Linked DNA regions of Bradyrhizobium diazoefficiens. The protein of the gene in region 1 binds, or shares a complex with, the protein of each later gene. Links are inferred from orthologs where the notes say so. Each region holds a gene or a part of one and is shown on either strand. Other genes may lie near its edges.

Region 1 (9,624 bases):
AGTTTTGATCCTCGTTGCAGCCGTCGCAGCCGCCCTGGGCTGCGGCGCAGCGGCTCAGCAGATGCCCATGGCGGCGGATAGCCTGCCCAAGGAGTGCCGGATGGCGGCGCACGGGAGCGAGCCGAACCAAAGCATGCACAGCATGACGCGAAGTATGTCGCAGAAGGGGCAACCCACGGCCAAGCTGGGCGAGGCTCAGAAGGGCTATCTTGAAGCGATGATGAAGATGCGAGCTCCGACGCAGATGGGCATCATGGCGAACGATCCTGATGTCGGGTTCATCTGTGGCATGATCCCGCACCATCAGGGCGCCGTCGACATGGCCGAGGTCGTCCTGAAGACCGGGCATAATGCTGAAGCCAAGAGGTTCGCGGAGCAAGTGATCAAGGAGCAGGGACAGCAGATAAGCTGGATGAAAGAGTGGCTCAAGAAGTATGCCGACAAGGAAGAGAATTGAGTCCACAAGATCCGAATCGAGGACTGCCCGGCTGAACCGCGATGGATATAAACAGTTTTGCCGGCGTCGCTGAGATTGGAGCCGTGACCACATCGGCTGCCGACGGAAACAGTGTCCGTTCGTCATCCATGCCGAACGGAGCAACTGTTGGTTAGAACCTCACCGGAATTAGGAAACTCGTCAGCCAAACCGCGGCGAGTAGAACCACGAAGGTTGCGGCGATGATAACCGCGGCGCGGCCTGCCGGCAGCTCGTTCATCGCGTGATCGTGGTGTTGATACATCGCGCCGGCCGATCCCGCCGCGTGATGCATCTGGGCGTGATCCATCATCTTCGAGGGCTCGGGCGTGGCGTGGCCCAGATCCGGTGCAGGTTTATCTGCATCAGGCAGAGTCATACAGCCATGCTTCAGGCGGTTCGCAACCATCCAGTGGTTGATCGGATACGCGACGAGGCCGCCGACGATCGTCGCTATGCTCATGCGGAACCAGAACGAGAGGGCCTGCGGCTCCTCCGAGCCCGCCCAGTGGGCGCCCAGGATCAGCATGGTCGCGATCATGCCAGTCATCACCATATTCATCGACACGGTCTCAGCGAAGAAAGTCTTGCGGACCGCCTTCCAGTAGTCGCCCTCGTACATACCGACCATCATTAGCGCCTGGAAGATGAACAGGCCGGAGACGAAGCCCGCCAGGTATTCGATCGTCGCGTCCCAGCCGTTGGTGAGACTGAAGACCGGCAGGATGGAGGCTGCCATGACAATGCCGGTAGCGTCCCCTGCCAGGCAGTGCATCTCGCTGTTGAGCGACTGCTTCCACCTCGCCGCGGTGAAGGCATCATGGGTGCCCGGCAGGGGCCTGCGGCAGGCGAGCAGGTAGAAGAACGCGCCGACCGGCCCCGCATAGATCGTGACGAGGATCCAGGCGATGCGCTGCACCCAGCTGGTGACGCCATTGAAAATGGAGTCCCAGACGACGAAGGCCACGCTGCCGGCTGTCAGCGCGAACCAGACGATCATGGCGCCGTCGAGCATGGCAAGCCTCCACCTTCATGCAGCGCTCCGTCCGAAAGGCGCTCGTCCGCAATGGGTCTTCGCGTTGATTGGATGGAGTCCACGCCCTCGACCAAGCCGTTCTTGTCACGAGCAACGTTGTCAGACCGTGAATGCGCCGCCGATCGGCGGCGCATTCCTGATCATTGTCAAACACTCTGTTCGCATCACTCGCAGGCATGGCGTCGACCATCGCGGCCGAGGAAGGTGGCAGACGCGGGATCGTAGGAGCTATAGCGCCGAGCGCAGGAAGAGTAAGGCGCGCCAACCATGGCCGCATAAGCACCGCGTGCCCGATAGCCGGGAGCAGCGCCATCAGGGAGCTCCATGCCCGCTCTGCCTGCAGGCGTTGGCGTGCCTCCATTCAGAACGTCACGGTTCGGGTACTCGGCCTGAAACGTGTCTGGATTCTGGCTGGCCCAAACGGGGACCTGAGCGCTTGCAGATGTGATGGTGATCGTCGACAATAGAGTTGCCGCGACCAAAGCTTTCAATCCAATCATAATGGTTCTCCGTGTTGCTTTCTGTGCGGACAATTCGCGCAGCGATGGCCGCTGCTCTGGTTGGTCCGTTTTCTGCGGACGTTTCTAAGCAACGACGATGTGGCAAGTGCATCCGGCGAAGCCAAGCGCACGGACATCACTCCTGCGCGAACACCGCGTCATCGCAGACGACGTGCTGGAATGAGAGAATAGGCGGACGCTTCTGAAGGGTGCCAAACAGATCGCAGGTCGACGCAAAGAGGCCTGCCCAAGTTGACGGGGTCGGGAAGGGCTGCGTTGGATCAGCCGTTTCCAATGAGAACGCCGGTCGCGAGAACAAGTCCGCCTCCGAGCATGACCTTGGCGGCGGCGGAGATCGGCGCCGTGTCCATGTATTTCCATTGAATGAAGGCAATCGCGAGCAGCTCGGCCATAACAACCGCTGCGGCTGTCGCGGTCGCTGTGAAAAAATCCGGTATCAAGTATGGAAGCGTATGCCCTATGCCACCCGCGACTGTCATGAGACCACAAACAAGTCCTCGCAAATATGGCGTACCGCGACCGGACAGCTTTCCGTCATCGGCGAGAGCTTCCGCAAATCCCATAGAAATTCCAGCGCCGAGCGACGCTGCCATGCCGACTTGAAAGGCATTCCACGAGTTGTGCGTGGCAAACGCCGCTGCAAACACCGGAGCTAACGTCGAAACCGATCCATCCATCAGTCCGACGAGCCCTGGCTGAATGATCTGGAGGATGAAACTGCGCCGGGCGTTTTCGTCCTCCAGGCCCCTGGCCTCCTGCGGCAGACGTTTGGCTGTAATTGCTTCCGCCGTCCGTTCATGTTGCAATTCGGCTTTTGCCAGGTCGCCGAGCAATATGCGAACAGAAGCGTCGGTCGTTCGGGAAGCGGCCAGGTCGTAGAAGCGCCGGGCGTCTTGCTCCATCTGACTCGCTTGCTGCCTCACGGCTTCGATGCCCCGAAAGCGGACCCGCCAAAGCCTCTTTCGTTGCACGAAGCCGCGGACGTCCTGTCGTCTCACGAGCGGAATGTGACCGCCAAATCTTGAACAATAGAGTTCGATCAATGCGCGGCGATGCTCGTTCTCTTCTACAGACATATCAGAGAAGACCTGCGCCGTGTCGGGATGTTCGTCCCTCAAACTTTCTGCGAAATCGGCATAGATCCGTCCATCCTCTTCCTCGCTGCTGATGGCGAGCGCGAGGATTTCCTGCTCCGTGAGCTGATCGAATGATTTCATGTTGAGCTGCCGAGCCGCGCCGCGTTGGGACCGACCGGCCTTGGCGGAATGTGGGTCGGCCTTGAACAATGAGTCTCGAGTGACGGGGTCATTCGGCGGGTGCCTGTCCGGCCCTGCCCGGCGCGGAGGCTGCCTCCTCATGGGCGAGCAACACGAGAACGGTATGAAAAATAGCAGCGACGATGGCACCCACGATAGGGGCGGCCAGGTACAGCCAGACATCGCCGTAGTTGCCGGTGGCGACCATCGGGCCGAGCGCCCGCGCTGGGTTGAACGGGGCGCCAGTGAGTGGCCCACCCATCAGGATGTTGAGGGTCAGCGTCATTCCGATCGCAAGCGGCGCGAGGCTGCCTGCGCGACCCGCAACCGCCGTGCTGAGTACCACTGTAACCAGGAAGAAGGCGAGCACGGCCTCGATCAAGAAGCCGATTGTGGGAGTGATCGTGAGGGTCGTAGCGCCGAGCGCGAGGTTGTGAGCGAGCGTCGGCATGCCGAGGCCGGTGGCCGAACCGCCTAGAACGGTCCGCAGCAACAGGGCGCCTGCGATACCTCCAATGAGCTGACTGACGATATAGCCAGCCGCCTCGCCGGCACGCATCGCCCCGGCGGCGAGTACGCCGACGGTGACGGCGGGGTTCATGTGCCCGCCCGACACGGAGCCATACGCGAAGGCGAACGCCATGATCGTCAAGCCGTGTGCAAAGGCAACTGCAACGACGCCGGGCAGGCCGACACCGGTGCCGACTATCGCCGCGGCGCCTGCACCGATGAATACAAACGAGAAGGTGCCGACGAGCTCCGCAAGGAGCTTGGATGCAAGTCTGTTGGACATTGTTGTCTCCGGAGATGGAATGACCGCTTGGCGCGATCGATTGGCGCTGCGGAACGTCATGGGTCGACCGGCGGTCGCAGCAGCGCCGCCGGCCGACAAAGCGCAGGCCTACTCCGCGGCGACCATCCCAGGCTTGAAATCGACGCCGAGGGCGTTGGCGACGCCGGCACCATATGCGGGATCGGCGCGATAGAAGTGAACGAGCTGACGGTAGACGATTTTTGGCGGCACGCCGTCCATCGCATCCCTGATGTTGTTGAACAGCTGCTGCTTCTGATCGGCCGTCATCAGCCGGAACAGTTCTCCCGGCTGCCGATAGTCGTCGTTGCCGTCGCGATGATCGTAGCGGGTCGCGTCTCCCGTGATCCTGAGCGGCGGCTCGCGGAAACTGTGGTCCTCTAGCGGGCCGTCAAACGAATTCGGCTCGTAGTAAGCGTCGGGATAAGGCTTGCCCTCGAGCCGCATCGTGCCGTCGATGTGATAATCGTTCACTTCTGCTCGCGGCCGATTTACCGGGAGTTGGTGTGCATTGATGCCGACCCGGTAACGATGCGCGTCCGCATAGGAAAAGATGCGTGCCTGCAGCACCTTGTCCGGCGAGTGGCCGATGCCGGGTACGATGTTCGACGGCGCGAGCGCCGCCTGTTCGACCTCGGCAAAATAGTTCGCCGGATTGCGGTTGAGCTCGAGGATACCGACCTCGATCAGTGGATAGTCCGCGTGCGGCCATACCTTGGTCAAGTCGAACGGGTTGTACCAGTGCTTGTCGATGTCGCTCTCCGGCATGATCTGCACGGAAAACTTCCATTTCGGGAAGTCGCGCTTCTCGATCGAATCGAACAGATCGCGCTGATGGGTCTCGCGGTCGTAGGCGACCTTCTGGGCCGCTTCGGCGTTGGTCCAGTTCTTGATGCCTTGCAAGGTCTTGAAGTGAAACTTGACCCAATGGCGTTCATTCCTGTCATTGATGAACGAATAGGTATGCGAGCCGAAGCCATCGACATTCCGATAGCTCTGGGGCAGGCCGCGATCGGACATCAGGATGGTCACCTGGTGCAAGCTTTCAGGTGAGAGCGACCAGTAATCCCACATCGCGGTCGGCGATCGCATATTGGTCCGCGGGTGCCGCTTCTGGGTATGAATGAAGTCGGGGAATTTCAGCGGATCGCGAAGGAAGAACACCGGCGTATTGTTGCCCACGATGTCCCAGTTGCCTTCCTCAGTATAGAAGCGGAGGGCAAAGCCCCGCACGTCGCGCTCAGCGTCAGCCGCGCCACGCTCGCCCGCCACTGTCGAGAACCGCAGGAAAGCCTCGGTCTTCTTGCCCTTCTGTAGCGCTTTGGCCTTCGTGTACCTCGTGATGTCATGGGTGATGGTCAACGTACCGTAGGCGGCCGATCCCTTGGCATGCACGGTGCGCTCGGGGATACGTTCGCGATTCTGATGCGCCATCCTCTCCAGGAGATGGAAGTCCTGCATCAGAACCGGGCCGCGTGGGCCGGCGGTGATGCTGTTCTGGTTGTCGGCAATCGGCATGCCGCTGGTGGTGGTGAGGGTAGGGCGTTTGGCCACGAAATGCTCCTGTATGCGAGGCGTTAGTATGCCGGCAACGTCGCCGCTGTGCGGCTGCCCGTTTCTGTTGGCAACCTCGTTTGTTGCGGCAACTGCATCCGCAAAAGACCGGCTGGAGCAGAATGTAGCCTTTATGTTTGGGAGGGCTGTGGCTCTATTGCCGTGGCTGTGTTGGAGTTGCTTCTATCTGCGAGGGGCGGGCGCTAACCCAGCGGCCACTGGTTGTTGGACGCAAAGACGAACCGCTTATTCGGCTGCTGCCGACCAGCTCTTGGGCGCAAGCTCTAGTCTTGCCCATACATCCACCAGTGCGCGAGCGAGAGCATCTACGAGCATGTCGTCGTGGTAGGGGGTCGGTGTGATCCGCAGCCGTTCAGTTCCGCGCGGCACGGTGGGATAGTTGATCGGCTGGATGTAAATGCCGTGGTCAGTGAGCAACAGATCGCAGGCCATCTTGCACCTCTCGGGATCTCCGACCAGCACCGGCACGATATGGGTCTCGCTCGGCATAACTGGCAACGCGGCGGCCGTGAGCACGGCTTTGACGCGTGCTGCTCGTTCCTGATGTCGCTCGCGTTCCCAATTCGAAGCCTTCAGGTGTCGGATCGCGGCGGTGGCAGCGGCGCAAATCGGCGGTGGCAAAGCAGTGGTAAAGATAAAGCCTGGCGCATACGAGCGCACCGCGTCGATCAAGATGCTGTTTCCCGCAATGTATCCGCCCATGCAGCCGAACGCCTTGGCGAGCGTGCCTTCCAGAACGTCGATCCGGTCCATTACCCCATCGCGTTCCGCAACGCCGGCACCACGCGCGCCGTACATGCCCACGGCGTGCACCTCGTCCGCATAGGTCATCGCGCCGTAGTGTTCGGCGAGGTCACAGATGCGGTGCACCGGCGCCACGTCGCCATCCATGGAATAGACGGTCTCGAAGGCAATCAGCTTCGGCCGATCCTGTCCGGCGGCTTGCAACAACCGTTCGAGATGGTCGACGTCGTTATGCCGCCAGATCTGCTTGTCGCAACCGGACTGACGCGCGCCTTCGATCATCGAATTGTGGTTGAGCTCATCGGAGAGGATCAGGCAGTCCGGAATGAGCTTTCCGATGGTCGCGATTCCGGTCTGGTTTGACACGTAACCCGACGTAAAAACGAGAGCCGCCTCCTTGCGGTGCAAATCGGCCAGTTCATGCTCCAACTCGATCAGGGGATGATTGGTACCGGCGATGTTTCGTGTCCCGCCGGCGCCGACGCCGAGGCGCGTCGCGGCCGCTGTCATGGCGCCGATCACCTTCGTGTGCTGGCCCATTCCGAGATAGTCGTTCGAGCACCAGATCACCACTTCGCGCGGGCCGCCGGGAGAATGCCAGATGGCGTGCGGGAAGCGGCCAGCGATACGTTCAAGATCTGCGAAGACGCGATAGCGCTGCTCGTGCTTCAGCCGGCTTATGGCGTTGGCTAAGAATGTGTCGTAGTTCATGGAAGCTCCCGGCCCGAATGCGCCCAGTCCGGCCGACAAGCGGCCCGGCTTTGGACCTAGGTCCAGGTGTCGTCCGGCAGGTTAATCACGATAGGCGTCGCTGTACTACGAACGACGACCCACCGAAACGGCTCCAGCTTCGAAGGGTTGGTTTCGATATGCGGTAGGAAAGCCGGGACGTGAATGAAATCGCCGACCTTCGCAAGTGCGGAGAATTCGCCTCTTTCACCCCAGCGCACTTCACAGATACCGGAAAGGACGTAGGCGATCGTTTCCTGCTGTCCGTGATGGTGAATTCCTGTACGCAGTCCAGGGGCCACCTCGAACAGACCGCCCCAGATTGCCGAAGGGATCCCGAGTTCTGGAGCGATAGCCGCACGACGCTGAGAGCCTGGCGTCTGGGCTGTTCCGGAATCGAACTGAGCCGGGTTTACGATATGGATCGCAGGCTTACTCATGGTGCCCTTTGGGGTTCGCGCTAGGAGCGCTCAATATGCGAGCTCTCGGTTAGGAGCACTCAGCCGAAATTGCGGCGTTTGGCTGAAATTTGCGCGAATTACGATCGTCGCTACGCATGCATTGCGCCTTGCAGGGGTCGTTCCAAGGATCGCCTCGCTGCAATCCGTACCTTCTCGTAGGCGCGTACCTCGATCTGGCGAATGCGCTCACGCGAAACGTTGAATTCGAGCGCAAGATCTTCCAGCGTCGGTGGATTATCGATAAGATGCCGCGCCTCAAAGATTCGCCGCTCTCGATTATCGAGTACGCCCATCGCGCAGGCGAGCGCTTCTTGTCGGTGATCCATTTCGTCGTGATTAAGGACGATGGTTTCCGGAGATGGGCTCTCATCAACGAGATAGTCTTGCCATTCGCTGGGCTGTTCTCCTTCGCGTACCGGTGAGTTTAGCGATGTGTCGCCGGCGAGGCGTCCATTCATATCTACCACGTCCTGGTCCGTCACCCCCAAGGTCGTTGCAATTTCGCTTACCTGTTCAGGACGTAAACTAGCGTTATCGAAAGCGGCAATCTTCGCCTTGGCCGATCGCAGCTTGAAAAAGAGCTTTTTCTGGTTCGCAGTGGTGCCTATTTTCACCAGCGACCAGGATCGTAGGATGTAGTCCTGTATCGCGGCCTTTATCCACCACATCGCATAGGTGGAAAAGCGAAATCCCATGTCGGGCTCGAAGCGTTGGACGGCTTGCATCAGGCCGACATTGCCTTCCGATATCAGGTCCGAGACGGGCAGACCATAGCCGCGGTAGTTCATCGCCATTTTGGCGACCAGCCGCAGATGGCTGGTGACGATTTGGTCGGCCGCATCACGCTCGCCATGGTCTCGCCAGCGCTTGGCTAGCTGATATTCCCGGTCTCTCTCGAGTAATGAGAAGCGTCGAATGTCAGCGAAGTAGCTTGATCCGGGGTTGCCGGCCGAAGGTGCATCCAGGCTTCGAGTGGCTAGTCCGCAACGATCCTTGTTCTCCTCTGCGCTCATCTCAGCTGCCCTTTCCGTCAAGATACCGACGCCTGAAACGAACGATCCGGATCGACGAAGCGCAACAGGCGGGATTTAGAAAGCAGCGATGGGCCGCACGCGATTTCCGCGATCCACGAGATTGAGAGTGAGAGCGTTTCACAGACCAAAGCCCTTTCATCATCATCGTTCATTCAGCAGGTGCGGGGGCAGGCCGGTTTGCGGCGGCCGGCTTCCTCTCCCCAAACAGCTTGGTTTGCAGCCGATCCAGATAGATATAGACGACCGGCGTCGTATAGAGAGTGAGCAACTGCGACAGAGCGAGGCCGCCGACAATGGCATAGCCGAGCGGCTGGCGAAGCTCCGATCCGTTCCCACTGCCGAGCATCATCGGAACGCCGCCAAGGAGCGCCGCCATCGTGGTCATCAGGATTGGCCTGAAACGCATGATGCAGGCTTGATGAATGGACTCCTCGGCAGTCAACCCTTGTTCGTGTTCGACGTGGAGAGCAAAATCGACCAGCATGATGCCATTCTTCTTGACGATGCCGATAAGCAGGATGATGCCCACGATCGCGATGACGCTCAGATCGAAGTGAACCGCCATCAGGAGCAACAGCGCACCAAGGCCGGCCGACGGCAGGGTCGAGATGATGGTGATCGGATGAATCAGGCTCTCATAGAGCACGCCGAGGATGATGTAGATGACGAAGAGCGCGGCGATGATGAGGATCGGCGTGCTCGAAAGAGCTGCGCCAAATGCCTGGGCATTGCCTTGGAAGCTCGTCTGAAGCGAGAGTGGCTTACCCAAATCCTTTTCGGCCTGCTGGATCGCGCCGACCGCCTGGCCGATCGCGGTGCCCGGTGTCAGATTGAACGAGATCGTCACCGACGGAAATTGGCCTTGATGGTTGACAACGAGCGGAGCGACCGTCACGGCGCTATCGACCAGGGTGGACAGGGGCACCTGCTGGCCGCTCGATGAATTGACATAGATGCCGTTGAGGGCCTCGGGCCCATACTG
Region 2 (9,502 bases), 1.6 Mb from region 1 along the record:
CCATACCGCGAGCCGGGTCGGAGCGAGGGACAAAATGGAACTGCGACCGAGCGCTGAAGCGCGCTGCACCGCAATATGCACCATTGCCGTTTCGGGTCTTTGTTGCAATGTCAGATTTTTGCGGGGAGTTGGGCGAAATTTTCCAAAACCCTTTCCGGCAGAGAAAATTCATCTGCCACGGTCAGCCGCGAACCATTTGATGAAGCCGATCTCGTTGATGCCAGAGTCAGGACCGAGCTGAAATAGAAGAACACCTCCCAGGCGCTGTTCTCGCTGACGCGCCAGCGGTCATGAAACCTCCCTTTCAATCGTCATCGCGTGCAACACGGCGGCCGGACCGCGCTGCAACGACGGCTCGACAGGCGGGCAAGATTGCGCCTAATCTTCCGCCCATGAGCCAAAATCACGACCACGATCACGACCACCATCATCATCACGATCACGATCATTCGGAGCTGTCCGAGACCGAGCTGCGCGTGCGCGCGCTCGAGACGATCCTGACCGAAAAAGGTTATGTCGAGCCGGCTGCGCTCGATGCCATCATCGAGGCCTATGAGACCAAGATCGGCCCGCATAACGGCGCGCGGGTCGTTGCCAAGGCCTGGACCGATCCGGCCTTCAAGCAGGCGCTGCTCGAGGATGGCAGCAAGGCCATCGGCACGCTCGGCCATGTCAGCCGCGTCGGCGACCATCTTGTCGTGGTCGAGAACACGCGAGAGCGCCACAACATGGTCGTGTGCACGCTGTGCTCCTGCTATCCCTGGGAAATGCTGGGCCTGCCGCCGGTCTGGTACAAGGCCGCGCCCTACCGCTCGCGTGCCGTGAAGGACCCGCGCGGCGTGCTCGCCGATTTCGGCGTCAGCCTGCCGAAGGAGATCGAGATCCGGGTCTGGGATTCCACCGCCGAGACGCGCTTTCTGGTGCTGCCGATGCGTCCCGCGGGCACGGAAGGCTGGAGCGAGGAGCAGCTCGCCGCGCTCGTGACCCGCGATTCCATGATCGGCACCGGCTTTCCCAGGACGCCCGGAGCGCCGTCGTGAACGGCGTGCACGACATGGGCGGCATGGATGGCTTCGGCAAGGTCGAGCCTGAGCCGAACGAGCCGATGTTTCACGCGGAGTGGGAGTCCCGCGTGCTGGCGATGGTGCGCGCGATGGGCGCAGCTGGCGCGTTCAACATCGACACCTCGCGCTTCTACCGCGAGACGCTGCCGCCGCATGTCTACCTGTCCAGCTCCTATTACAAGAAATGGTTTTTGGGGCTGGAGGAGATGCTGCTCGAGAAGGGCTATCTCACGCGCGAGGAGGTCGCCGCCGGCCACGCGATGCAGCCGGCGAAGGCCCTCAAGCACGGCAAGTTCGATCTCGCCAATGTCGAGCGCGTGATGGTACGCGGCAAGTTCGCCCGCCCTGCCCCGGCGCCGGCCAGGTTCAACATCGGCGATCGCGTCCGCGCGAAGAACATCCATCCGGCTACGCACACGCGGCTGCCGCGCTATGTCCGCGGCCATGCCGGCGTGGTCGAATTGAACCATGGCTGCCACGTGTTTCCGGACTCGGCGGCGATGGAGCTCGGCGAGAATCCGCAATGGCTCTACACCGTCGTGTTCGAAGGCCGCGAGCTCTGGGGTGCGGATGGCGATCCGACCTTGAAGGTTTCGATTGACGCGTTCGAGCCCTATCTGGACCCTGCGTGATGAGCAGCGTGCTTGCCGCCGCCGCGACGGCGGCCATTCCAAGCATTCCCCGCGATGACGACGGCCCGGTGTTCCGCGCGCTTTGGGAGGCACACGCGTTTGCGATGGCGCTGACGCTCCACGAGCGCGGCGTGTTCACCTGGCCGGAATGGGCCGCCGCGCTGGCCGACGAGATCAAGCGGGCGCAGGCCGCGGGCGATCCTGACACGGGCGAGACCTACTACCTGCACTGGCTCGCCACTCTGGAGGGTTTGGTCGCACGCAAGGGCGTCGCATCGATCGAGACGCTGCACCGCTATCGGGACGCCTGGGACCATGCCGCCGACCGCACACCGCACGGCAAGCCGATCGAGCTGCGGGACGAGGATTTTGCGGAGTAGTCTAGCGCCGCGTGGCGTTACGGACGCTGTTGCTCCAACCAACACTGTCATTCCCCGCGAAGGCGGGGAATCCAGGACGCCGCGGCCCCTCGGCTCAAGTACGGCCTCTGGAATACTGGATCGCCCGCTTTCGCGGGCGATGACAGGTGTGGTGACGGCAGCAGCGGAGACCGGAGCGCTATTTGCGCCCCGCCGCAAACTCCCGCCACCCTTTCGCCCGCAGGCTGCACGCCGGGCATTCGCCGCAGCCGTAGCCCCAGTCATGCCGCGCGCCGCGTTCGCCGAGATAGCAGGTGTGGGAGTGCTCGCGGATGAGGTCGACCAGGCCGTCGCCGCCGAGGTCGTGTGCCAGCTGCCAGGTCGCCGCCTTGTCGATCCACATCAAGGGCGTGTGCAGCTCGAATTGTCGCGCCATCCCGAGCGAGAGTGCGGCCTGCATGGCGCGGATGGTGTCGTCGCGGCAATCGGGATAGCCCGAATAGTCGGTCTCGCACATCCCCCCGACGATGTGGCTGATGCCGCGCCGGTAGGCCAGCGCTGCCGCAAAGGTCAGGAACACCAGGTTGCGGCCGGGCACGAACGTATTCGGCAGACCGTCGGCGCCCATCGCGATCGCGACATCGCGCGTCAGTGCCGTCTCGGACACGGCCGCGAGCGTCGGGACCGACAACGTGTGGCTCTCGCCGAGCTTTGCGGCCCAGTCGGCGCGCAGGCCCTTGAGGCCGTCGACCAGACGGTCGCGGCAGGCGAGCTCAATGGCGTGACGCTGGCCGTATTCGAACCCCAGCGTCTCGACGCGCGCAAAGCGGCTCAGCGCCCAGGCAAGGCACGTGGTGGAATCCTGGCCGCCGGAAAACAGCACCAGGGCGGTTTCAGTCGAAAATCCGTCGCTCATGACCCGCGCTTTAGCACTGCGGAACGAACCCGCCAATCGGTGGAAATCGGCCTGTTCCGCCCCGCCGCGCTGGGAACGGCGGCCTCGTTTTGGCATAAGGCTGGAGGCCCAGGAGACTGCCACGCAATGACCCCTTCCCGCGACATTTCCCGCCTGATCGAGATCATGGCGGCGCTGCGCACGCCGGTGACCGGCTGCCCCTGGGACCTCGAGCAGAATTTTTCGACCATCGCGCCCTACACGATCGAGGAAGCCTATGAGGTGGTCGACGCCATCGATCGCGGCGATCTCGACGATCTCAGAGAGGAGCTCGGCGATCTTCTGTTGCAGGTGGTGTTCCACGCCCAGATGGCCTCGGAGCAGAACGCGTTTGCGTTCGGCGATGTCGTCGAGGCCATCACGCGAAAAATGATCCGCCGCCATCCCCATGTCTTCGCCGACAAGGACGGCAATCTTGCCTCCTCCCACGTCAAGGAGGTCTGGGACCGCATCAAGGCCGAGGAGAAGGCCGAGCGCGCGGCACGCCGGCCGTCGGTGGAGACGCAGCCGCACAAATCGCTGCTGTCGGGCGTGAAGGCCGGCCAGCCGGCGCTGACGCGCGCGATGGAGCTGCAGCGCAAGGCCTCTACCGTCGGCTTCGACTGGAACGATCCGCGCGCGGTGCTGCAAAAGATCCGCGAGGAAGCCGACGAGATCGAGGCCGCGCTCAACCGCAACGACAAGCAGGAGCTCGCGGAGGAGACCGGCGACCTGATGTTCGCCCTCGTCAACCTCGCCCGCCATGTCGATGCCGATCCGGAGGCCGCTCTGCGTGCGACCAACGCGAAATTCGAGCGGCGCTTTGCGTTCATCGAACGGGCGCTGAAAGCGCAGGGACGCACGCTGGAGCAGGCGTCACTGGCGGAGATGGATGCGCTGTGGAATGCGGCGAAAGCCGAGACGAAGCCAATGCCGGAAGAACGCCAGGAAGTGCGCCGCTAGCTTCGCTGTCGTCCCTGCGAACGCAGGGACCCATAACCACAGGCAGCAATTTGGCGAAGGCTCGAAGTCAGGTGCGCGTCGTTACGACGACTACCCTGGCAATATAGATCACGCGGCATGGGTCCCGGCGTTCGCCGGGACGACACCTATCATGTGGCGTGACGCGGCACGGCGTCGAACCTCGACACCACGATATCCCGCTTGGTCTCGTCCACCCGCACGGTCATGTCGAAGCGGCCGTCGTGCAGCTCCTTGGTCAGCACCTCGGAATTGCGGTGCAGCCAGCTGATGCCGGCACCGTCGGCGGCATCGATGGAGAGATCGAGCGTGGTGCGTTTGGCGGCAAGCCGTTCCTCGATCGCGCTGAGCAGTGCGTCGATCCCCTCGCCTGAGACGGCGGAGACCAGCATCGCCGGATGATCCTCGGGCCTGCGCGCGGCAATGTTCAAAAGCTCTTCACGCTGCTCGGCATCGTAACGGTCGATCTTGTTCCAGACCTCGATGATGCGGCCGCTGTCGTCCGGGTTGATGCCGAGCTGGCGCAGCACCGCGTCGACGTCGCTCTGCTGCGCCTCGGCGTCCTCATGCGAGATATCGCGGACATGCAGGATCACGTCGGCCTCCAGCACCTCCTCCAGCGTGGCGCGGAAGGCGGCGACGAGCTGGGTCGGCAGATTGGAGATGAAGCCGACGGTGTCGGACAGCATGGCCTTGCCGCCATGCGGCAGGGTGAGCGCGCGCAAGGTCGGATCGAGCGTGGCGAACAGCATGTCGGCGGCCTGCACGTCGGCCCGCGTCAGGCGGTTGAACAGCGTCGACTTGCCGGCATTGGTGTAGCCGACCAGCGCGACGACGCGATACGGCACGCGCTGGCGGCCGGCGCGATGCAGCCGCCGCGTCGCCTGCACCTTCTTCAGCTCGCCCTCGAGCTTGGAGATGCGCTCCTGGATCAGGCGGCGGTCGGCTTCGATCTGCGTCTCGCCGGGACCGCCCATGAAGCCGAACCCGCCGCGCTGGCGTTCGAGATGGGTCCAGGATCGCACCAGGCGCGAGCGCTGGTAGTTGAGATGCGCAAGCTCGACCTGCAGCGAGCCTTCCCTAGTCTTGGCGCGGCGGCCGAAGATTTCCAGAATGAGCCCGGTGCGATCGAGCACTTTGGCATGCAATTCCTTCTCGAGATTGCGCTGCTGGATCGGCGCCAGCGCGCAATCCATCACCACGAGCTCGACGTCGAGGCTCTTGGCGAGCGCTGCAATCTCCTCGACCTTGCCCTTACCGATATAAGTCGCGGGGCGGATCTGGCTGATCGGTGCGATGATGGCATCGGCGATGACGAGGTCGATCGCGCGCGCAAGGCCTGCGGCCTCGTCGAGCCGGGCCTCGGCGTCGCGCTGGACATGGCTCTCCGACTGCGCGTCGGCACTTCCCGCACGCACCCGCAAGTAGGGGCCGATGACAAGCACCCGCCCCGTCTGCTGAGCCCCTGCCGACCGCGGACGGTCGGCATCCCCGTCAAAATTCCGGGGTTCCAATCAGATCACTCTCAAGCCGGCTGATCCTCGCCGCCTTCGAACAGCTGGATCGGAGCGCCCGGCATGATGGTCGAGATCGCATGCTTGTAGACAAGCTGCGAGTGACCGTCGCGCCGAAGTAGTAAGCAGAAATTGTCGAACCAGGTCACGATGCCCTGGAGCTTCACTCCGTTGACCAGAAAGATCGTCAGTGGCGTCTTGGTTTTGCGAACGTGATTAAGGAAGGTGTCCTGTAGGTTTTGTGCGCGGTCTGCCGCCATTGTTTTTTTCTCGCTTTGAGTTTCTTTTTATTGCGCCGGTTGCGACCCTCTTCTGAACATGGTGGGGCCTCTTCCGGTTGCCGCTCCTCATGAGATCCCCCTCGGAGGAACAGCGGTTCGATTAGAGGGCAGGACGGCTTATTAGGCAAGCCGCTTCAGGCGGCAGACCACGTCCGTTTTCTCCGAAAAACTACGGAAATAGATGTTTTTCCTCGCCAATTCCGTAGGTGTTGCCGCAACGTCGCGGCACCGGAGCTATTTCCGCCCCAAACTGAACGGGGCTCCGGATTCCTGTTTCGGCGCGCGCCCTCTGTATGCCGACCGGTATCCGGCCTCGTCAGCCGACGCCGAGCGCCTTCAACTTCCTGTGCAAGGCCGACCGTTCCATGCCGACGAACTCGGCTGTGCGAGAAATATTTCCTGAAAAACGGCTGATCTGTGCGATCAAATAGTCGCGCTCGAACACTTCGCGCGCCTCGCGCAGCGGCAGGCCCATGATGTGCTCGCCATTGTTGCTGGTCGGCATGGCCGGCACCATCGAGCCGACGTCCTGCGGCAGCATGTCCGCGGTGATGATCACCTCGGGGCCGCCGGCGGCCAGAATCATGACCCGCTCGACGTTGTTGCGGAGCTGGCGCACATTGCCCGGCCAGACATGCGATTGCAGCACCGCCATCGCATCCTGCCCGATCTGCCGCTTGGGCAGACCGCTGCCGGCCGAGATCTGCTCCATGAAATAGTCGATCAATTCGGGAATGTCCTCGCGCCGCTCCGACAGCGCGGGCACGCGGATCGGCACCACCGAAAGCCGGTGATAGAGGTCCTCGCGGAAATGGCCGGCAGCGATCTCCTCTTCGAGATTGCGCGCGGTGGAGGAGATGATGCGCACGTCGACCTGCACCTTGGCGGTGCCGCCGACGCGCTGGAACGACTGCTCGACCAGCACGCGCAGGATCTTGTTCTGGGTCTCGCGCGGCATGTCCGCGATCTCGTCGATGAACAGCGTGCCGCCATGCGCCTCTTCGAGCGCGCCGGGCTTGCGCGGCTGCTCGCCGTTGGACTGCTCGACGCCGAACAGCTCGTGCTCCATGCGGTCGGGCGTGATCGCGGCAGCGTTGATGACGACGAACGGACCGTCGGCGCGGCCCGAAGCCGTATGCAGCGTGCGCGCTGTCAGCTCCTTGCCGGCGCCGGCGGGGCCGACGATCAGGATACGGCTGTTGGCCTTCGCGGCGCGCTCGATGGTCTGGCGCAGCTGGTTCATGCTGGGCGAGCGGCCGACGAGCTGGCTGGCGCTCGGCGCGAGTTGCTTCAGCTCCTTGACCTCGCGCTTGAGCCGCGAATTCTCCAGTGCACGGGTTGCGACCAGGATCAGCCGGTCCGCCTTGAACGGCTTCTCGATGAAGTCGTAGGCGCCGCGCTTGATCGCGGCGACCGCGGTCTCGATGTTGCCGTGGCCGGAGATCATCACGACCGGCAGATCGGCATTGTCTTTCTTGACCTGCTCCAAGAGCTGCAGGCCGTCGAGCTTGGAGCCCTGGAGCCAGATGTCGAGGAATACGAGGTGCGGCCTGCGATTGGCGATTTCGGCCAAAGCCGTATCGCTGTCGCGTGCGGTCCGCGTGACGAAACCCTCGTCCTCGAGAATGCCCGCAACGAGATCCCGAATATCGGCCTCATCATCGACAATCAGAATTTCACTTGCCATGGGTCGCGCCTGTTCTTGTCAGTTGCCTGTTGAGGCTTCGATTTTCGTTGAATCATTGGTCTTTTCAGCCGGCTCTTTGGTTTCGGCCGACGGCTCATTTGTTTCTTGCGCCTGGTCCTTGACAGGGACGCTGGCCGCGTCCTTGGCCGGCGGCGCGGCCGCTTCGGACTTCGCAGGCCCGCCTGAGATCGCAAAGCGCAAGCGCATCCAGGCGCCGCGCTGGCCCTCGCGGAAGTCCGAGGCGTCCTTCAGTTCGATGCGCCCGCCATGGTCCTCCAGCACGCGGCCGACGATGGCAAGGCCAAGGCCGGTGCCCTTGGCGCGCGTGGTCACGTAGGGTTCGAGCAGCCGCGAGCGCGCGACCTTGGGCAGGCCGATGCCGTTGTCGATGACGTCGATCAGCACGTCCGCGCCCTCGCGTGAGACCACGACGTCGATGCGGCCCTTTCCACCGTCTTTGCCGAGCTCCTCCGGCGGGACCTGCTCGATCGCCTCGGTGGCATTCTTGATGATGTTGGTGACTGCCTGGGAGATCAACCGCCGGTCGAACTGGGCGCGCAGCGGGTCTTCCTTGAATTCCGTCTCGATGTCGAGCTCGGGATGAGCGACCTTCATCAGGAACACGGCCTGCCGCACCGTGTCGGCGACGTCCTCGCCTTCCATCACCGGCTTGGGCATCCGCGCGAAGCGCGAAAACTCGTCGACCATGCGCCTGATATCGTCGACCTGGCGCACGATGGTGTCGGTGCACTGGTCGAATATCTGCTTGTCCTTGTCCTCGGTGATGCTCTTGCCAAACTTGCGGCGGATGCGCTCGGCCGAGAGCTGGATCGGCGTCAGCGGATTCTTGATCTCATGGGCGATGCGGCGCGCCACGTCGCCCCAGGCCGAGGTGCGCTGCGCCGAGACCAGCTCGGTGATGTCGTCGAGCGTGATGATGTAGCTGTCGTGCGGCTGGTTCTTCTCGGCGCTGACGCGGACCGAGAGGTTGCGCTCCTGCCCGTCGCGGCTAATCGTGATCTGGCCCTGCACCAGGCGCTGGGTCCCTTCCCGCGCCGTCTTCATCATCTCGTCGAGCTCGGGCAGCACGTCCGACAGCGGATGGCCGAGCGTTTCGGATTCGGCGTGTCCGATCAGCTTCTCGGCGGAACGGTTGAGAATGCCGACGCTGCCGGAGGCATCGACGCCGATGATGCCGGCGCTCGCCGAGGATAGCACGGCCTCGATGAAGCGGCGGCGGCTGTCGATGAGATCGCTGGCGTTGACGAGCTCGTCGCGCTGGCTGCGCAATTCCTGCGTCATCTTGTTGAAGGTCTCGCCGAGCTGCGCAAGGTCGCCTTCCGACTGATGCACCGGCACCTTCACATGCAGGTCACCGGTCGAGACGGTGTGGGCCGCGTTCATCAGCCGCCGGATCGGCGCCACCAGCGAGTTGGCGAAGTTGAGGCCGATCAGCACCGAGGCCATCAGGATCGTCAGCGCGATCACCGCGAACATCAGCGCAAAGGCGACCTGGATGCCGAGCCGGCGCGACTCGATCTGGGCGTATTCGGCGACGCTGAGCTCGGTCTGCTTGAGCTGGGCCACGACATTCGGATCGAGCGGCCGCGCGACGTAGAGGAAAGTGTCGCTGAAGGCGCGCAGGCGGATCACCGCGGCGACGTAGCTCGAATCCGGCAGCACCGCGATCTCGGGCTCGTTCTCGTTGACGTTGCTGAGGAAATCCGGCGCCGGCGGCGAATAAGCCAGCCGCATGCCGGTGTCGGCGGATTCAAGAATATTGGTGTTCTTGTCGATGATCATCGCGCCCGGCAGATTGCGCGAGCCGGCGCTGGCGGTCAGCATCTCGCGGAACGAGCGACGGTCCTGATCGTAGAGCGGCCTTGCATGGGCAATGTCGTTGGCCATGCCGATGATGTCGCCGCGGATCAGCTGCGCGTGGTCCTGCATGTAGGCGCGCGCGATCGTCAGCGAATTCTGGATGACCTCCTTGGTCGGGCCGGAGAACAGCCGGTCGAGGCCGCGCTCGATGGTGACGTTGGCAACGACG

The links.
Region 2: the proteins of JJB99_RS11965 (region 1) and hfq are in contact, whole or in part, in a crystal structure (PDB 3VU3), measured with the Escherichia coli proteins. The link is inferred for Bradyrhizobium diazoefficiens from one-to-one orthologs.

What each region holds. Positions count from the first base shown.
Region 1 is NZ_CP067100.1:2,526,239-2,535,862, forward strand. The notes cover bases 3,404-6,370. They hold JJB99_RS11965 (catalase), read right to left. Parts: upstream 5,618-6,370; coding sequence 4,190-5,617; downstream 3,404-4,189. Other genes in these bases: JJB99_RS11960 (MIP/aquaporin family protein), read right to left, coding at 3,404-4,081; hemA (5-aminolevulinate synthase), read right to left, coding at 5,900-6,370. In the rest of the region: JJB99_RS11940 (DUF305 domain-containing protein), read left to right, coding at 1-457; JJB99_RS11945 (DUF4396 domain-containing protein), read right to left, coding at 609-1,490; JJB99_RS36760 (BA14K family protein), read right to left, coding at 1,676-2,011; iron exporter MbfA, read right to left, coding at 2,293-3,249; more of JJB99_RS11960, read right to left, coding at 3,338-3,403; more of hemA, read right to left, coding at 6,371-7,129; JJB99_RS11975 (cupin domain-containing protein), read right to left, coding at 7,186-7,587; RNA polymerase sigma factor RpoH, read right to left, coding at 7,698-8,621; JJB99_RS11985 (efflux RND transporter permease subunit), read right to left, coding at 8,791-9,624.
Region 2 is NZ_CP067100.1:4,163,598-4,173,099, forward strand. Bases 4,121-6,965 are described here. They hold hfq (RNA chaperone Hfq), read right to left. Parts: upstream 5,745-6,965; coding sequence 5,496-5,744; downstream 4,121-5,495. Other genes in these bases: hflX (GTPase HflX), read right to left, coding at 4,121-5,484; JJB99_RS19785 (sigma-54-dependent transcriptional regulator), read right to left, coding at 6,082-6,965. Outside these bases: nthA (nitrile hydratase subunit alpha), read left to right, coding at 393-1,040; nthB (nitrile hydratase subunit beta), read left to right, coding at 1,037-1,696; JJB99_RS19760 (nitrile hydratase accessory protein), read left to right, coding at 1,696-2,076; 7-cyano-7-deazaguanine synthase QueC, read right to left, coding at 2,255-2,971; mazG (nucleoside triphosphate pyrophosphohydrolase), read left to right, coding at 3,098-3,952; more of hflX, read right to left, coding at 4,102-4,120; more of JJB99_RS19785, read right to left, coding at 6,966-7,452; JJB99_RS19790 (sensor histidine kinase), read right to left, coding at 7,471-9,502. UniProt on the Escherichia coli protein: RNA chaperone that binds small regulatory RNA (sRNAs) and mRNAs to facilitate mRNA translational regulation in response to envelope stress, environmental stress and changes in metabolite concentrations.